One region of the Bacillus sp. N5-665 genome, then DNA from elsewhere that is predicted to be linked to it. Evidence: riboswitches for the same ligand, from Rfam matches in the RefSeq annotation. Region 1 holds a riboswitch; each other region holds the start of a gene.
The links. Region 1 has a riboswitch for lysine ahead of lysA (diaminopimelate decarboxylase). Riboswitches for the same ligand answer to the same signal wherever they lie in the genome.
Positions count from the first base shown of each region.

Region 1 (4,662 bases):
TTTCCCATTTGTGAATCAACACGTAATAAACGAGCAACACGTCCATCAAGACTATCTAACATCATCCCGATAAGTACTAAAATAGCAGCTGATTTATAATATCCTAAAGATGCATAGCCGATAGATAAGAATCCACTATATAAATTTCCGAGCGTAAATAAGTTTGGAATAGCTGCTCTATACAAAATCTGATCCCTTGCTTTCTGTAATAAATTCTTAATTAGTTTATGAAATTTTACTTATTTTATCATACCATAAATTTCTTCCTCATACGAAAAAAATTCCCAATTTGTGAAAGATTTCATAGCGGAATGATTTGAAAAATAAGTAAAAAAAGAAGCAACTTTTATAAAAGTTGCTTCTGGCGCTATTCAAATTTCGTTGTCATTGTTCCGGTTTTATAACGATTGTTAGGGTCGAAACGTAATAAGTCTCCATAAATGAGTTTGTCGGAGAGTTTCAATTCAGTTTTTGCTTTTTCGATATTTGGTTGACATAATGAAATATCCGCTTCTTCACCTGTATTTCGTTTATAGCACATGTTTTTTGTATAAACATAGTTTTCCGAAACGAAGCTACCATCACGCATTACCATAAGTGGATCTTCTTCTTTAATAAATAGGTCAGTTCCAAATTCAACTGATTGATTTGTTTTAATACCAAGTAAATGAAGTAGTGTTGGTTTAATATCAATTTGACCAGATACTTTAGAAATGACTTTTCCTTCTTGACCAGGTACATGAATAATGAGAGGGACGCGTTGTAATTGCATAGAATCAAACGGTGTAATAGCGTCTTTCCCAAGGAACTGAGCCATAGCTGTGTTATGGTTTTCAGAAATACCATAATGATCTCCATAAATGACAATAACGGAATTATCATACAGTCCTTCGTCTTTTAATTGTTTAATAAATAATTTCAGAGATTCATCCGTGTAACGAACGGTTGGGAAGTAGCGGTTTACAACACCACTTTCCGAATTAAACTCATCAACATATTGATCTTCTGGATTTAAAAGAAATGGAAAATGGTTTGTTAAAGTAATAAATTTTGTATAGAACGGTTGTGGTAAAGATTTTAGCTTTGGAATCGATTGTTCAAAGAACTCTTTATCTTTTAATCCCCAACCGACAGACATTTGTTCTGTGCCTACGTAATCATTTAAATTAAAGTAACGATCATATCCAAGTGCAGGATACATTACATCACGATTCCAAAACGTTTTATCGTTGGAATGGAAGACAGCAGAAGAATATCCGTATTTTTTTAATTGTTCTGGTGTAGCTGTATATTCATTTGTTGCGTGAGTAAAGAATACAGAACCGCGGTCTAACGGATAAAGTGAATTTTCAACGATAAATTCAGCATCAGAAGTTTTACCTTGTCCTGTTTGATGATAGAAGTTATCGAAATAAAAACTATCTTTAATAAGTTCATTTAAAAATGGAGTAATTTCTTTTCCATTTATTTTTTTATTAATAACAAAACTTTGTGTAGATTCCATTGAAATCAAAATTACATTTTTACCTTTTGCAGCTCCAAATAAGTTTTTATCAACTTGCTTATCTTTTGAGTCTGTATAGTTTTTAATTTCAGAGAACCCGTCACCACTTGCAAATACACGTTCAGCTGAAGATTTAGATTGAAGTGTAATATCAAATAGATGATATGTGTATAAACCTAAATTTTTCACGACAGTTTGACGATCAAATGAGCGTGAGAACATTTGTGGTTTATAAATAACTGAAACAACAATTTGTAGTGCTAATAAAGCTGTTACACCGCTAAAGAAAGTTCGCTTCTCAGTGCGAGAAAGCGGCGTCTTGTCACAAAATGCTGGGAATTTACGCGAAAGAAACATTAAAATAATCGCATCTGCAAATAAAAGTAATGTTTTGTACGTAAAGAGTTCTTTTATACTTGTCCCTAAGTCAGCCATATTATTTGTTTGGAATAAAACTGGGAACGTAACGAAATCGTTATAAAACCCATAAAACATTGCATTTCCAAATAAAATAAAGGACAGTATAAAACTGATTCCAATTATAATGCGGTTTCGGTGCTTAGATGCAAGTAAAGCAAAACCGAAAAATAAAAGTAACGCAGCTAGCGGATTAATAAAAAGCATAAATTCTTCAAAGAAATTATCAATTTTAATATCAAATGCTAGCTTGTACACAATATATGTTTTTATCCATAATAAAACGACTGCAACGAGTGCAAATCGCAGTTTTGGAAACAGACGTTGTAGCATAATATACTCCTCTCCTAAAAAGCATGACAGTTCTTGTGAGCCGGTTTGGTTAGCGCCTCATTTTATATATACGAACAGTCCTTTGTTATTATGTTTATTATACTATGAGTATCATTATACGAAAATAAAAGAGAGTTGTGGGCTTTTTTATAATAATTGAGTAGAAAAAGGGCAGTGGGAGACAATAAAACGGAGTTTCTATGTATGATAATTATCGTGCGCAGAAAGAATCGTGTAATAATACGGAGGTTATAATGCGAAAATTATTATATTTTATAGTATGCAGTAGTGTTATACTTTTTGCTTCACCGAGTGTGTCGGTAGCCCAATATGATGCACCTCTTATGGAAGATGCCCTTTATTCTGTTTTATTTCCGAAAATAAATAAAGCAATTGAAAAGCAATATGGGAGCTTGAAGCCTTATCAATGTCCTAAAATTATTAGTTTAAAAAAAGTGTATAGCGGTACATATTTATTTCAAGCAAGTATTGAAGTAACGAAGTATGAACGAGTTGCTGGGAAAATTGCTCCACCATTTGAGAAGGTAACGATTACATTTAATAATGAAGAAGGCGAATGGGAAGTGTCAAAGATTTCAGTAAAGCGCTTACCAAATGATACGAAATTAAACTGTAAAAAAACAATATAAAAAATGGTTTGACAAATAAAATGGTCCTTTGGTATTGTTAATAGCAACAATTAGATGTTTGAAAATTAAATAGACTTACCTCATCTACTCTCAAAGGTAGAGGCCGCGATAGGAAAGAGTAAGCTATGGGAGATTTAATGGAATCTGTGATCATAGGTTGAAAGGGACTATTGCCGAAATATAAGAATAACCATCTTATTCATATATTGGGACTACATTGAATAAATGTAGTACTGTCATAATATTTCTTTTATGGAGAGCTATTTGGAGATGTTGATGCGGTTTCTTATTTTGAGGAGATAACAACTCGTTTATTTTTTCAATATATATTTTTCCTAATAAGAAACGCGTGTGAACATTGTTCCGCGCGTTTTTTGTCTATCTAAAAGCGTGCTGCAATGAATAGAAGATTGGGGTTATGAGTTTTAGAGGAAATAAGGGAGGAATTCAAATGTATTTACACGGCACAAGCCGAATCAATGGGCAAGGACACTTAGAAATTGGAGGGTGCGATACGACGCAGCTAGCAAAACAATACGGAACACCACTTTATGTATACGATGAAGAGTCTATTCGAGGAAAGTGCCGCGCGTTTCATCGTGCGTTTAAAGAAAGTGGTTTCTCTTATCAAGTAGCATATGCAAGCAAGGCGTTCTTGTGCATGGAGATGTGCCGAGTAGCTCGTGAAGAGAATATGTCATTAGATGTTGTTTCTGGTGGGGAATTATATACTGCGCTTCAAGCGGGATTTCCAGCATCTCGTATTCATTTTCACGGCAATAATAAAACAGAAGAAGAAATCGTGATGGCTCTGCAGGCAAATATTGGTTGTTTTGTCGTAGATAATTTCTTAGAATTAGAAATTTTGCATGATTTAGCAGTGCAACATGGGCAATTTGTGAACATATTAATCCGTGTAACGCCTGGAGTAGAGGCGCACACACATGAATATATTACAACAGGTCAAGATGATTCGAAATTTGGGTTTGGAGTTTCAAATGGTCAAGCGATGCAAGCAATTGAGCTTGCTTTACAAAAATCAAATTATAATGTGTTAGGAATTCATTCACATATCGGATCGCAAATATTTGAAACGGCTGGATTTGTTCGAGCGATTGAAGTTCTTCATCAATTTTTAGAACAGGTGAGAGAACGCGCGAACTATGTAGTAAAAGTATTAAATGTAGGCGGAGGATTCGGAATACGCTACACAGAGTCAGATACGCCATTAACTCTTGAGACATATGTGCGAGCTGTAACAAGTGCAGTGAGGGAACAATTTACAGTATGTAATTATCCCTTGCCAGAAATATGGGTTGAACCAGGCCGTAGTATTGTAGGTGATGCTGGAACGACAATTTATACAGTCGGATCTGTGAAAGACATTCCTGGTATTCGGAAATATGTATCAGTGGATGGTGGGATGACTGATAATTTAAGACCTGCTTTATATAACGCTCGTTATGAAGCGATGTTAGCAAATCGAGGGAATGATGAGAATGAGGAACTTGTTTCGATTGCTGGGAAGTGCTGTGAGAGTGGAGATATGTTAATTTGGGATATTACTCTACCGAAAGTTGCTTCTGCCGATTTACTAGCAATTTCTTGTACAGGGGCATACGGGTACTCGATGGCGAATAATTATAATCGGATTCGTAGACCAGCTGTCGTCTTCGCGAAAGGCGGCACATCACAAATTGTTGTAGAACGCGAAACATATGAAAATATTATTGGGAACGATCGCATACGTATTAAAGA
Region 1 is NZ_CP093325.1:4,151,103-4,155,764, reverse strand. Features, by position in the region: gene pssA (CDP-diacylglycerol--serine O-phosphatidyltransferase) at 1-185, opposite strand, end outside; gene MNO09_RS23855 (LTA synthase family protein) at 368-2,254, opposite strand; gene MNO09_RS23850 (DUF3888 domain-containing protein) at 2,509-2,904, shown strand; lysine riboswitch at 2,994-3,175, shown strand; gene lysA (diaminopimelate decarboxylase) at 3,356-4,662, shown strand, end outside.

Region 2 (4,662 bases), 520 kb from region 1:
CTATCAAACACCCTACAATCACCTTATACTCACTCTTACAAGTTGCTATTTTAGGAGGACTAATCATGACAACTAGCAATACGTACAAATTTTATTTAGACGGAGAATGGAGAGAAAGCTCTTCGGGAGCAACAATCGAAATTCCATCTCCATACTTACACGAAGTAATTGGACAAGTACAAGCAATTACTCGCGGAGAAGTAGATGAAGCAATTGCATCTGCAAAAGAAGCTCAAAAATCATGGGCGGAAGCTTCTCTACAAGATCGCGCAAAATATTTATATAAATGGGCTGATGAGCTCGTAAATATGCAAGATGAAATTGCCGATATCATTATGAAAGAAGTCGGTAAAGGTTATAAAGATGCGAAGAAAGAAGTTGTTCGTACAGCTGATTTCATTCGTTACACAATCGAAGAAGCTCTTCATATGCACGGAGAAAGCATGATGGGCGATAGCTTCCCTGGCGGAACGAAATCTAAACTTGCGATCATCCAACGCGCACCACTTGGTGTTGTATTAGCAATCGCACCATTTAACTACCCAGTAAACTTATCTGCTGCAAAACTTGCACCAGCATTAATTATGGGTAACGCTGTTATTTTCAAACCAGCAACTCAAGGTGCAATTAGTGGTATTAAAATGGTTGAAGCACTTCATAAAGCTGGCCTTCCAAAAGGTCTTGTAAACGTAGCTACAGGACGCGGTTCTGTAATTGGTGACTACTTAGTAGAACACGAAGGCATCAATATGGTATCGTTCACAGGTGGTACAAACACAGGTAAACATTTAGCGAAAAAAGCTGCAATGATTCCACTTGTATTAGAACTTGGTGGTAAAGACCCTGGTATCGTTCGTGAAGATGCTGACTTACAAGATGCTGCAAACCATATCGTAAGCGGTGCATTCTCTTACTCTGGTCAACGTTGTACTGCTATTAAACGTGTACTTGTACACGAAAACGTAGCAGACGAGCTTGTTAGCTTATTAAAAGCGCAAGTAGCTGAGCTATCAGTTGGATCTCCAGAACAAGACAGCACAATCGTTCCATTAATCGACGACAAGTCTGCTGACTTCGTTCAAGGTTTAGTTGACGACGCTGTTGAAAAAGGTGCAACAATCGTTATCGGTAACAAACGTGAGCGTAACTTAATTTACCCAACATTAATCGACCACGTAACAGAAGAAATGAAAGTTGCTTGGGAAGAGCCATTTGGCCCAATCCTTCCAATCATCCGTGTTTCTTCAGATGAGCAAGCAATTGAGATTGCTAACAAATCAGAGTTCGGCTTGCAAGCAAGTGTCTTCACAAAAGACATTAACAAAGCATTTGCAATTGCTAACAAAATCGAAACTGGTTCTGTTCAAATTAACGGACGCACAGAGCGCGGCCCTGACCACTTCCCATTCATCGGTGTAAAAGGTTCAGGTATGGGCGCACAAGGTATTCGTAAGAGCCTTGAGTCTATGACACGTGAAAAAGTAACTGTATTAAACTTCGTTTAATCTTATATGTAGAAGCTGATCTAGTTTTAGATTAGCTTCTTTTTATATCAAATAATTATTCATTCCTAATAACAAACTCTTCTCTATAATCTGATTATTACTATATCCATTGACGTATAAAAATACATTTGTTACTCTTAACTACGTTAATTTAATATTTAAATCCTCATTCGTATCTCGGTGAGGTAGAGGTTGCAATCATTAAGAGTATCGTTTCAGGAGATGTAGTGGCATTGATGAAGGAATGAGAAAGGAATGATTGCCGAAGTAAGTCGTGTCCACCATGCACACTTGCTGGGTCTGCATTTAATAAGTGCAGAACTGTCACAAACGAAACGTTTCGTTTGTGGAGAGCTATCGAGAGGTATGTCGTGGGTTTCTTATAAGATAGAAAGCATGTAGCGGCAAATTACGTGCTTTTTTTGTTTTGTTTGGGACTTTTCTTCTCTACTAAGAAGACATACATATCTCCTCGCTTGACTTGGTTATACTAACTTTGGAGGTATTTTCTATGCAACAAAAAAAATGGGGCTTTTGGGTACTAACAGCTTTCGTTGTCGGTAACATGGTTGGCGCTGGTATTTTCATGGTGCCAAGTACGTTGGCACAAACAGCAAGCCCTCTCGGTGTCACTTTAGCTTGGTTAACAACAGGGTTTGGTGTTTTAATGCTAGCTCTTGTTTTCGGTAATTTAGCAATTCGTCGTCCTGATTTAACGACAGGACCACAAAGTCATGCATATGCTTTATTCTCATCACCAAAAAAGAAAAAAATGGCTGGTTTCAGTATGGTATGGGGATATTGGGTTGCAAACTGGGCAAGTAACGTTGCCATCATTACATCTTTCGCGGGATATTTATCACTCTTTTTCCCAATTATGAAAGATACACGACTACTATTTTCAATCGGTTCTTTTAACATAGAAGTCGGAAAACTAATTACATTTACGATTTGTTCCATCTTACTTTGGGGAACTCATATTATATTAACAAACGGTGTAAGTGGAGCTGGAAAGCTAAACTTCTTAGCAACAACAACGAAAGTAACTGGATTCCTTTTATTCATCGTCGTTACATTATTTGCATTCGAAGCTTCTAAGTTTGGACAATGGTACACACCGATGATCGATAAATCAGGTGTATCACACGGCCTTCTTTCACAAGTAAATTTAGCTGCTCTTACAACGCTTTGGGCATTTATCGGAATTGAATCGGCAGTACTTTTATCAAACCGTGCTACCTCTCCTAAAACAGTAAAACGCGCAACAGTTGCAGGATTACTTATTACAGTTGCGATTTACTTAGGAATTACCATTTTAACAATGGGTGTACTTCACGTTGATAAATTACAAGCTTCTGAACGTCCATTAGCAGATGCATTAAATGCTGCAATGGGTCATGGCGGCGGGAAACTGATGGCATTACTTGCTCTTACTTCCCTATTCGGTTCTATATTAGGCTGGATTTTATTAAGCTCAGAAGTACCGTATCAAGCAGCAAAAGAAGGTTTCTTCCCTTCCTTCTTCACGAAAACAAATAAAAAAGGAAGTCCAATTTACTCATTACGACTAACAAACATTATGTCGCAAGTGTTCTTATTCTCAACACTATCCGGAACAATTGCGGAAGCTTATACATTCGTTATTACCGTATCAACACTAGCCTACCTCATTCCATATCTCGTTTCACCAATCTTCCAGTTAAAACTAGTCGCAACTGGTGAAACATATAAAAATGAAATGCGGGCAAGAATTACAGATGGCATAGTCGCAGTGATCGCACTTTGCTACGCACTATGGGTTATTAAAACCGGCGCAGCCGATATAAAAACGTTCCTTCTCGGAATTGGTTTATTCGTAATTGGCTTTGCCTTCTATCCATTAATGAATCGTGATCAGAAAAAAAATAACGAAAAGAAAAACGAGCAAGTTGCGTAACGCAATTTGCTCGTTTTTTCTTTTGTAAAACATATATAATAGAACAAAGAGGTGAAAAACATGTCAATTGAATCACTATGGAGCAGCCGCTTCCAACAACATATTCAAAATATCATTACATACTTTGCACGTATGATTAACGGTTTACTATATAGCTTTATCTTCGTTGCCTGTATAGGTGCTTACTATTATGCAAAGTTTCTTAAGACAGCTCCTTCTAAAGGACTATCTTTATTACTTATTACAATCGTCCTAACAGCGATTATAACGAGATGTCCTATCCGTACATTTATTCAAAAACCTGATGCTGTCTATTTGCTTGCATTAGAAGAGAAACTAACATCTTATTTTAAAAAATCTCTTCTATATAATTACATCATTCAGCTTTTCCCATTATTATTTACGTTCCTTATTCTCGTTCCACTTGCACTGCAATCATTACAATTAACTGTACCTTTCTTATGTACAATCTTTATCGTTTTAATGATTATAAAAGCTTGGAACATGTATACACATTGGATCTGGCGTGATAGTCATGAAAAAAATATATGGTTCATTATTCGTATTGCTTGTAACGCCTTAATCATTTTCATGCTGTTTTACTCGGCACATGTTCTCATATTAGGCGGATTGCTCTTACTACTTGCTTTCCTACTTCTATATACGAAAAAACAGCCTACAAAACGAATACCGTGGGATTACATAATCGAGCAAGAAGAAAAAATGAACGTCCGTTTTTATCAATTTGCTAGCATTTTCACCGATGTTCCGCAACTGAATAAGCAAGTAAATAAAAGAAAATGGCTTACAAATTGGATTGAACCTTTATTACATAAAAAACGAGCAACTTTCTTCTATTTACATACACTAGCATTTTTACGCGGGAATGATTATTTCGGTATATATATTCGCTTAGGCTTAATCGGTGCCTTCGCCTTATATTTTATACCAAACATATACGTAAAAGGCGCTATCGCATATATCGTCCTATATATGATTTCTATGCAGCTCCGTTCCCTGTGGAAATATTTTTCGGGAAATATTATCGTAGCATTATATCCAATTAATACTGAAAAACGAATGAATGAATTTCTTCGCTTAATCTTTATATTACTAAGCATTCAACTCATTGTATTTTCAAGTGTTATACTCATTGCTACAGGTCAATTTTTACATAGCCTTATCATTATGATTATCGGGGTACTCTGGATCAAATTTATT
Region 2 is NZ_CP093325.1:4,675,899-4,680,560, forward strand. Features, by position in the region: gene gapN (NADP-dependent glyceraldehyde-3-phosphate dehydrogenase) at 66-1,505, shown strand; lysine riboswitch at 1,684-1,870, shown strand; gene MNO09_RS26610 (amino acid permease) at 2,017-3,441, shown strand; gene MNO09_RS26615 (ABC transporter permease) at 3,502-4,662, shown strand, end outside.
Region 2: linked by a shared signal. The riboswitch ahead of MNO09_RS26610 (amino acid permease) and the one ahead of lysA (diaminopimelate decarboxylase) in region 1 are both predicted to bind lysine.

Region 3 (4,662 bases), 1.7 Mb from region 1:
ATTTTATTACGATTCATCATTCAAAAACAAATTGTTACTTCAAATAAACGTATGTCTGCAAAACAGCTTGTTCCGCTTGGCTTATTCGCTGGATTCGTTGATTCAACTGGTGGTGGTGGCTGGGGTCCGATTACGACACCTGTACTTTTGGCAAGAGGAAATGAAGCTAGAAAAGTTATCGGATCTGTAGATACGAGCGAATTTCCTGTTTCACTCGCTGCAACAATTGGATTTTTCATTTCACTTGGATGGGAACAAGTAAGCTGGGTTTGGGTATTTTCTCTCATGCTCGGTGGTATCGTTGCGGCACCAATCGCTGCATGGCTAGTACGCATCGTTCCTTCTCATTTACTTGGCGTATTAGTTGGTGGCCTTATTATCTTTACAAACATTCGTACATTGCTTACTACATTTAAAGTTGATCCAACTATTATTTCACTTTCTTACGTGGCAGTTGGTCTTGTCGTTATTATTTCTATTTTCATTGCTGTTCGCAATCATTCCAAGCGTTCTAACGCATCGACAGCCGGATATCCGAATGATCAAAAACAAATGCTACCATAACGATAAAAATACCGCCCGATATACTTCGAGCGGTATTTTTTATTTTTCTATTTTCCAATTAATCATCGTTTCTGTAGTGTCAATTCTCTTCATATGTAATTTCTCTAATACACGAATCGAGCTATCATTTTCAAGAAGTGTCTCCGCAATAATCGTTTCTACTTCTCCTGTTTGAAAAGCCCAATTTATTAATTCTCTTACAGCTTCTGTCGCATACCCTTTATTCCAATATTTCTCAATAAATCCGTAACCAATTTCTACTGTATGTTCCTCATTTGGTTTCCCTTTAAATCCTATATCACCTAGAACGATGTCATCTTCTTTGCGAATGACATACCACGCGCCCCAAGGTAATAAAACCTTATTTTGTTTTACATTTTCTACATGCCCTACAATATGCGGACCACTGTTATATCCTTGCTCGTTAGCAACTTGCATACCCTCTTCTGTACACGGTACTATATAGAGTCTTTCTGTTTCTAATTTCATGTTAATTTCCCCTTTTTTGCTTAAACGTTTTTTTAATTATAACAAAAAATATGACCTTATTATGAATGTCGAATTATATTTTCAGAATTTTCTTTTATTTTTAAAGGGTTTTTCAATATTTTTTGCGAAACATTTGTATAACAATTTCTTTATTTGTTTTTTGTTACATAACAGTAGGTTCGGGTGGAGTTTTGCAAGCGTTTCCTATACAATAACCGATATTTTTTGACTTTTCCTAACAAAATATCTTGCAATATATTCAGAAAGTCATTACAATTGCCATATATTAAAAATCTTAGCAATATATCAAATCCTCATCAATCCGATGAGGTAGAGGTTGCGACTTTTATGAGTAAAACGGACGAGACACAGAGAATGTCACCAACTCCGTTTGAAAGGAAAAGTTGCCGAAGTTTATATTTCTTCTCTGGAAATATGAGCTGGGGCTGTCTCCGAAAGGAACAGAACTGTCACGTTTACAAAATTACCGTGTAAACGTGGGGTGCTATCTTAACGGAAGGGTATGATGGGGTGGTTATTTGTGAAACGTTCCGCCTAATTCCTTTGGCGGTTTTTTGTATTTTTCTCCCCCGCTCCTTCCTAACCTACAAGAAAAGGAGTGTTGAACATGAATAGCGCAACAAATCAATCTACCTCTAAAACGCAAACTACACAAGGACAAGGTGAATTAAAACGCGGATTAAAATCTCGTCACCTTACGATGATTTCTCTCGGTGGTACAATCGGTACCGGACTATTTCTTGCCAGCGGTGGTGTCATCCATACAGCTGGTCCTGGCGGTGCACTAGTCGCATACGCCGCAATTGGAATTATGGTTTACTTTTTAATGACAAGCTTAGCTGAACTCGCGGCTTACATGCCTGTTACCGGATCTTTTAGCACGTATGCAACAAAATTTGTTGATCCATCCCTTGGCTTTGCACTTGGATGGAACTATTGGTATAACTGGGCCATTACAATTGCTGCTGAACTCGCGGCTGTAACATTAATTATGAAATTTTGGTTCCCAGATACCCCTTCTCTTATTTGGAGTGGATTATGTTTAGCTATTATTTTCCTTTTAAACTATTTATCTGTTAAAGGGTTTGGTGAATCTGAATATTGGTTCGCACTTATTAAAGTAGTTACTATTATTATCTTTTTAATTGTCGGCTTTATGATGATTTTCGGAATTATGGGCGGCGAATCTGTTGGCTTTAAAAACTTCACTGTTGCAGATGCACCATTTAATGGCGGCATTATGGCAATTATCGGTGTATTTATGGCTGCTGGGTTCTCATTCCAAGGAACTGAATTATTAGGTGTAGCTGCTGGTGAAACTGCTGATCCAGAGCGTAACATTCCAAAAGCAATTCGTTCTATCTTTTGGCGTATTCTTTTATTCTATATCCTTGCGATTCTCGTTATCGGTTTATTAATTCCTTATACGACTGAAAGCCTTGCTGCAAGCGATGTAACAGTAAGTCCATTTACACTTATTTTTGAAAAAGCGGGCGTTGCCTTTGCTGCTTCTGTTATGAACGCTGTTATTTTAACGGCAGTATTGTCTGCTGGTAACTCTGGTATGTATGCATCAACTCGTATGCTTTGGGACTTAGCTCGCCAAGGAAAAGCACCAAAGTTTCTTGGTAAATTAGATAGCCGCGGTGTACCTGTTAACGCATTAATCGTAACGTCAATTGTCGGTAGTATCGCTTTCATTGCCTCTTTATTCGGTGACGGTGTTGTATACATTTGGTTATTAAACGCATCTGGAATGTCTGGCTTTATCGCATGGGTCGGAATTGCAATTAGTCATTACCGTTTCCGTAAAGCATATATCGCACAAGGAAAAGATTTGAAAGACTTACCATATAGAGCAAAATGGTTCCCGTTCGGTCCAATTTTCGCATTTGCACTTTGTGTCATCGTAATTTTAGGTCAAAACTACGGCGCATTTATGGGCGAATCAATCGATTGGAACGGTGTACTCGTTTCTTACATCGGTTTACCACTCTTCTTAGTACTATGGTTAGGATATAAATTTACGAAGAAAACGAAAGTGATTCCGCTCGATAAATGTGAATTGAAATAAAGTGAAACGAGCAAACAAATATGTTTGCTCGTTTTTTATTCCGATGCTTCTCCCTTCCCTATTTCTCCTGTTTTTGCAATAATAAAGGAAATATATATAAAGGTTGGGATACCATGAACATTCGTATTACTGATGAAGCAAAAGCAGCTATACATAAATTAGAACGTGAAGATAAAAAGATCATTCGCATTAGAGGAACAATGACAAACTCTTGTAGTATTTTCGTTGATGTTGATTTAATTTGGGATACATATGATGCAGATGATGTTGTATATAAAGATGCCGAGTTTATCGTACAAATGGATTCATTCACGAAAGACTACACTGGTGATACGGTGAAACTTGATTATAAGACGACAGGTTTTAGTATTACGACTCCGAGTGAGACTTTAGTTTATGGATTGTCGATTAAAAAATAAAAATTGTTTTCAGCTGACAAATGAGGTGAAAAAATGGGTAAATATGTTCCGTTAAAATTTTTATTTAATGAAGAATTAGCAGAAATAATGGCTGATTCTATTTGTAAACACGATCCTAATTTTCCGAAAAGAAACTTCGTATCTTCCGTAACATGTAAAGTTGAAAAATTAGAGTTAAAGCAACGTATAGAAGTAATAGCAGATGAATTACACGATGCATTACAAAAAGATTTTAATGCAGCAATACATATTTTACTGAAAACATTGGGGCCAGAAAACACAACAGAAGTAGGCACATTTACAAACGGATATATGTACATGCCTATTGCAAAATACGTTGAAAAATATGGGCTTAACGATTTTGAAACCTCATGTAACGCCATGTATGCAATAACAAAAAGGAATACTGCTGAATATGCCATTCGGCCTTTTCTCAAAACATACCATGAAGACACACTACACATATTACAACAGTGGATTCATGACGAAAACAGCCACATTAGAAGATTAGTTTCCGAAGGTACAAGACCAAGACTTCCGTGGGCTAAAAAAATGGGAGCTCTGAAAGGTGACTTTACAAATAATTTAAAGCTTCTTGAGCCATTAATGAATGATCCTTCTAAATATGTCCAAAAATCAGTAGCCAATCATATTAACGATATTACGAAAGAAGATAAAGAACTCGTTTTTCAATGGTTACAACATTTACGTCATAAACAGCATCCAGTTAACCCTTGGATTATAAAACATGGGTTAAGAACGGTAATAAAAAGTGGGACATTGCCAAAAGATTTTTCTTTTTAAGTATTTTAAACAAAAACGCTTATACTTCAAAAATGAAGTATAAGCGTTTTTTCCTTTTGAATAAAGCAATAATAAACGTAAAAAGTGCTTTAAAATTCTTCTTTATACCTTTATTTTACTAGCTCTTCTATGTTATCATTTTTCTTGATTTTTTCTGATGATAGCCAGAGTGAATAACTTGTTCCATCCTTGTTCCTTAAAAATATGTTAAATTCCTTATTATATAGTTCTTCTTTAAGAATAGTGACTACCTTTCTCAAATCCTCTATTACATAGGAATCATTTCTATAT
Region 3 is NZ_CP093325.1:2,454,765-2,459,426, reverse strand. Features, by position in the region: gene MNO09_RS15175 (sulfite exporter TauE/SafE family protein) at 1-564, shown strand, start outside; gene MNO09_RS15170 (GNAT family N-acetyltransferase) at 604-1,053, opposite strand; lysine riboswitch at 1,377-1,569, shown strand; gene MNO09_RS15165 (amino acid permease) at 1,682-3,148, shown strand; gene MNO09_RS15160 (iron-sulfur cluster biosynthesis family protein) at 3,262-3,567, shown strand; gene MNO09_RS15155 (DNA alkylation repair protein) at 3,601-4,371, shown strand; gene MNO09_RS15150 (hypothetical protein) at 4,482-4,662, opposite strand, start outside.
Region 3: linked by a shared signal. The riboswitch ahead of MNO09_RS15165 (amino acid permease) and the one ahead of lysA (diaminopimelate decarboxylase) in region 1 are both predicted to bind lysine.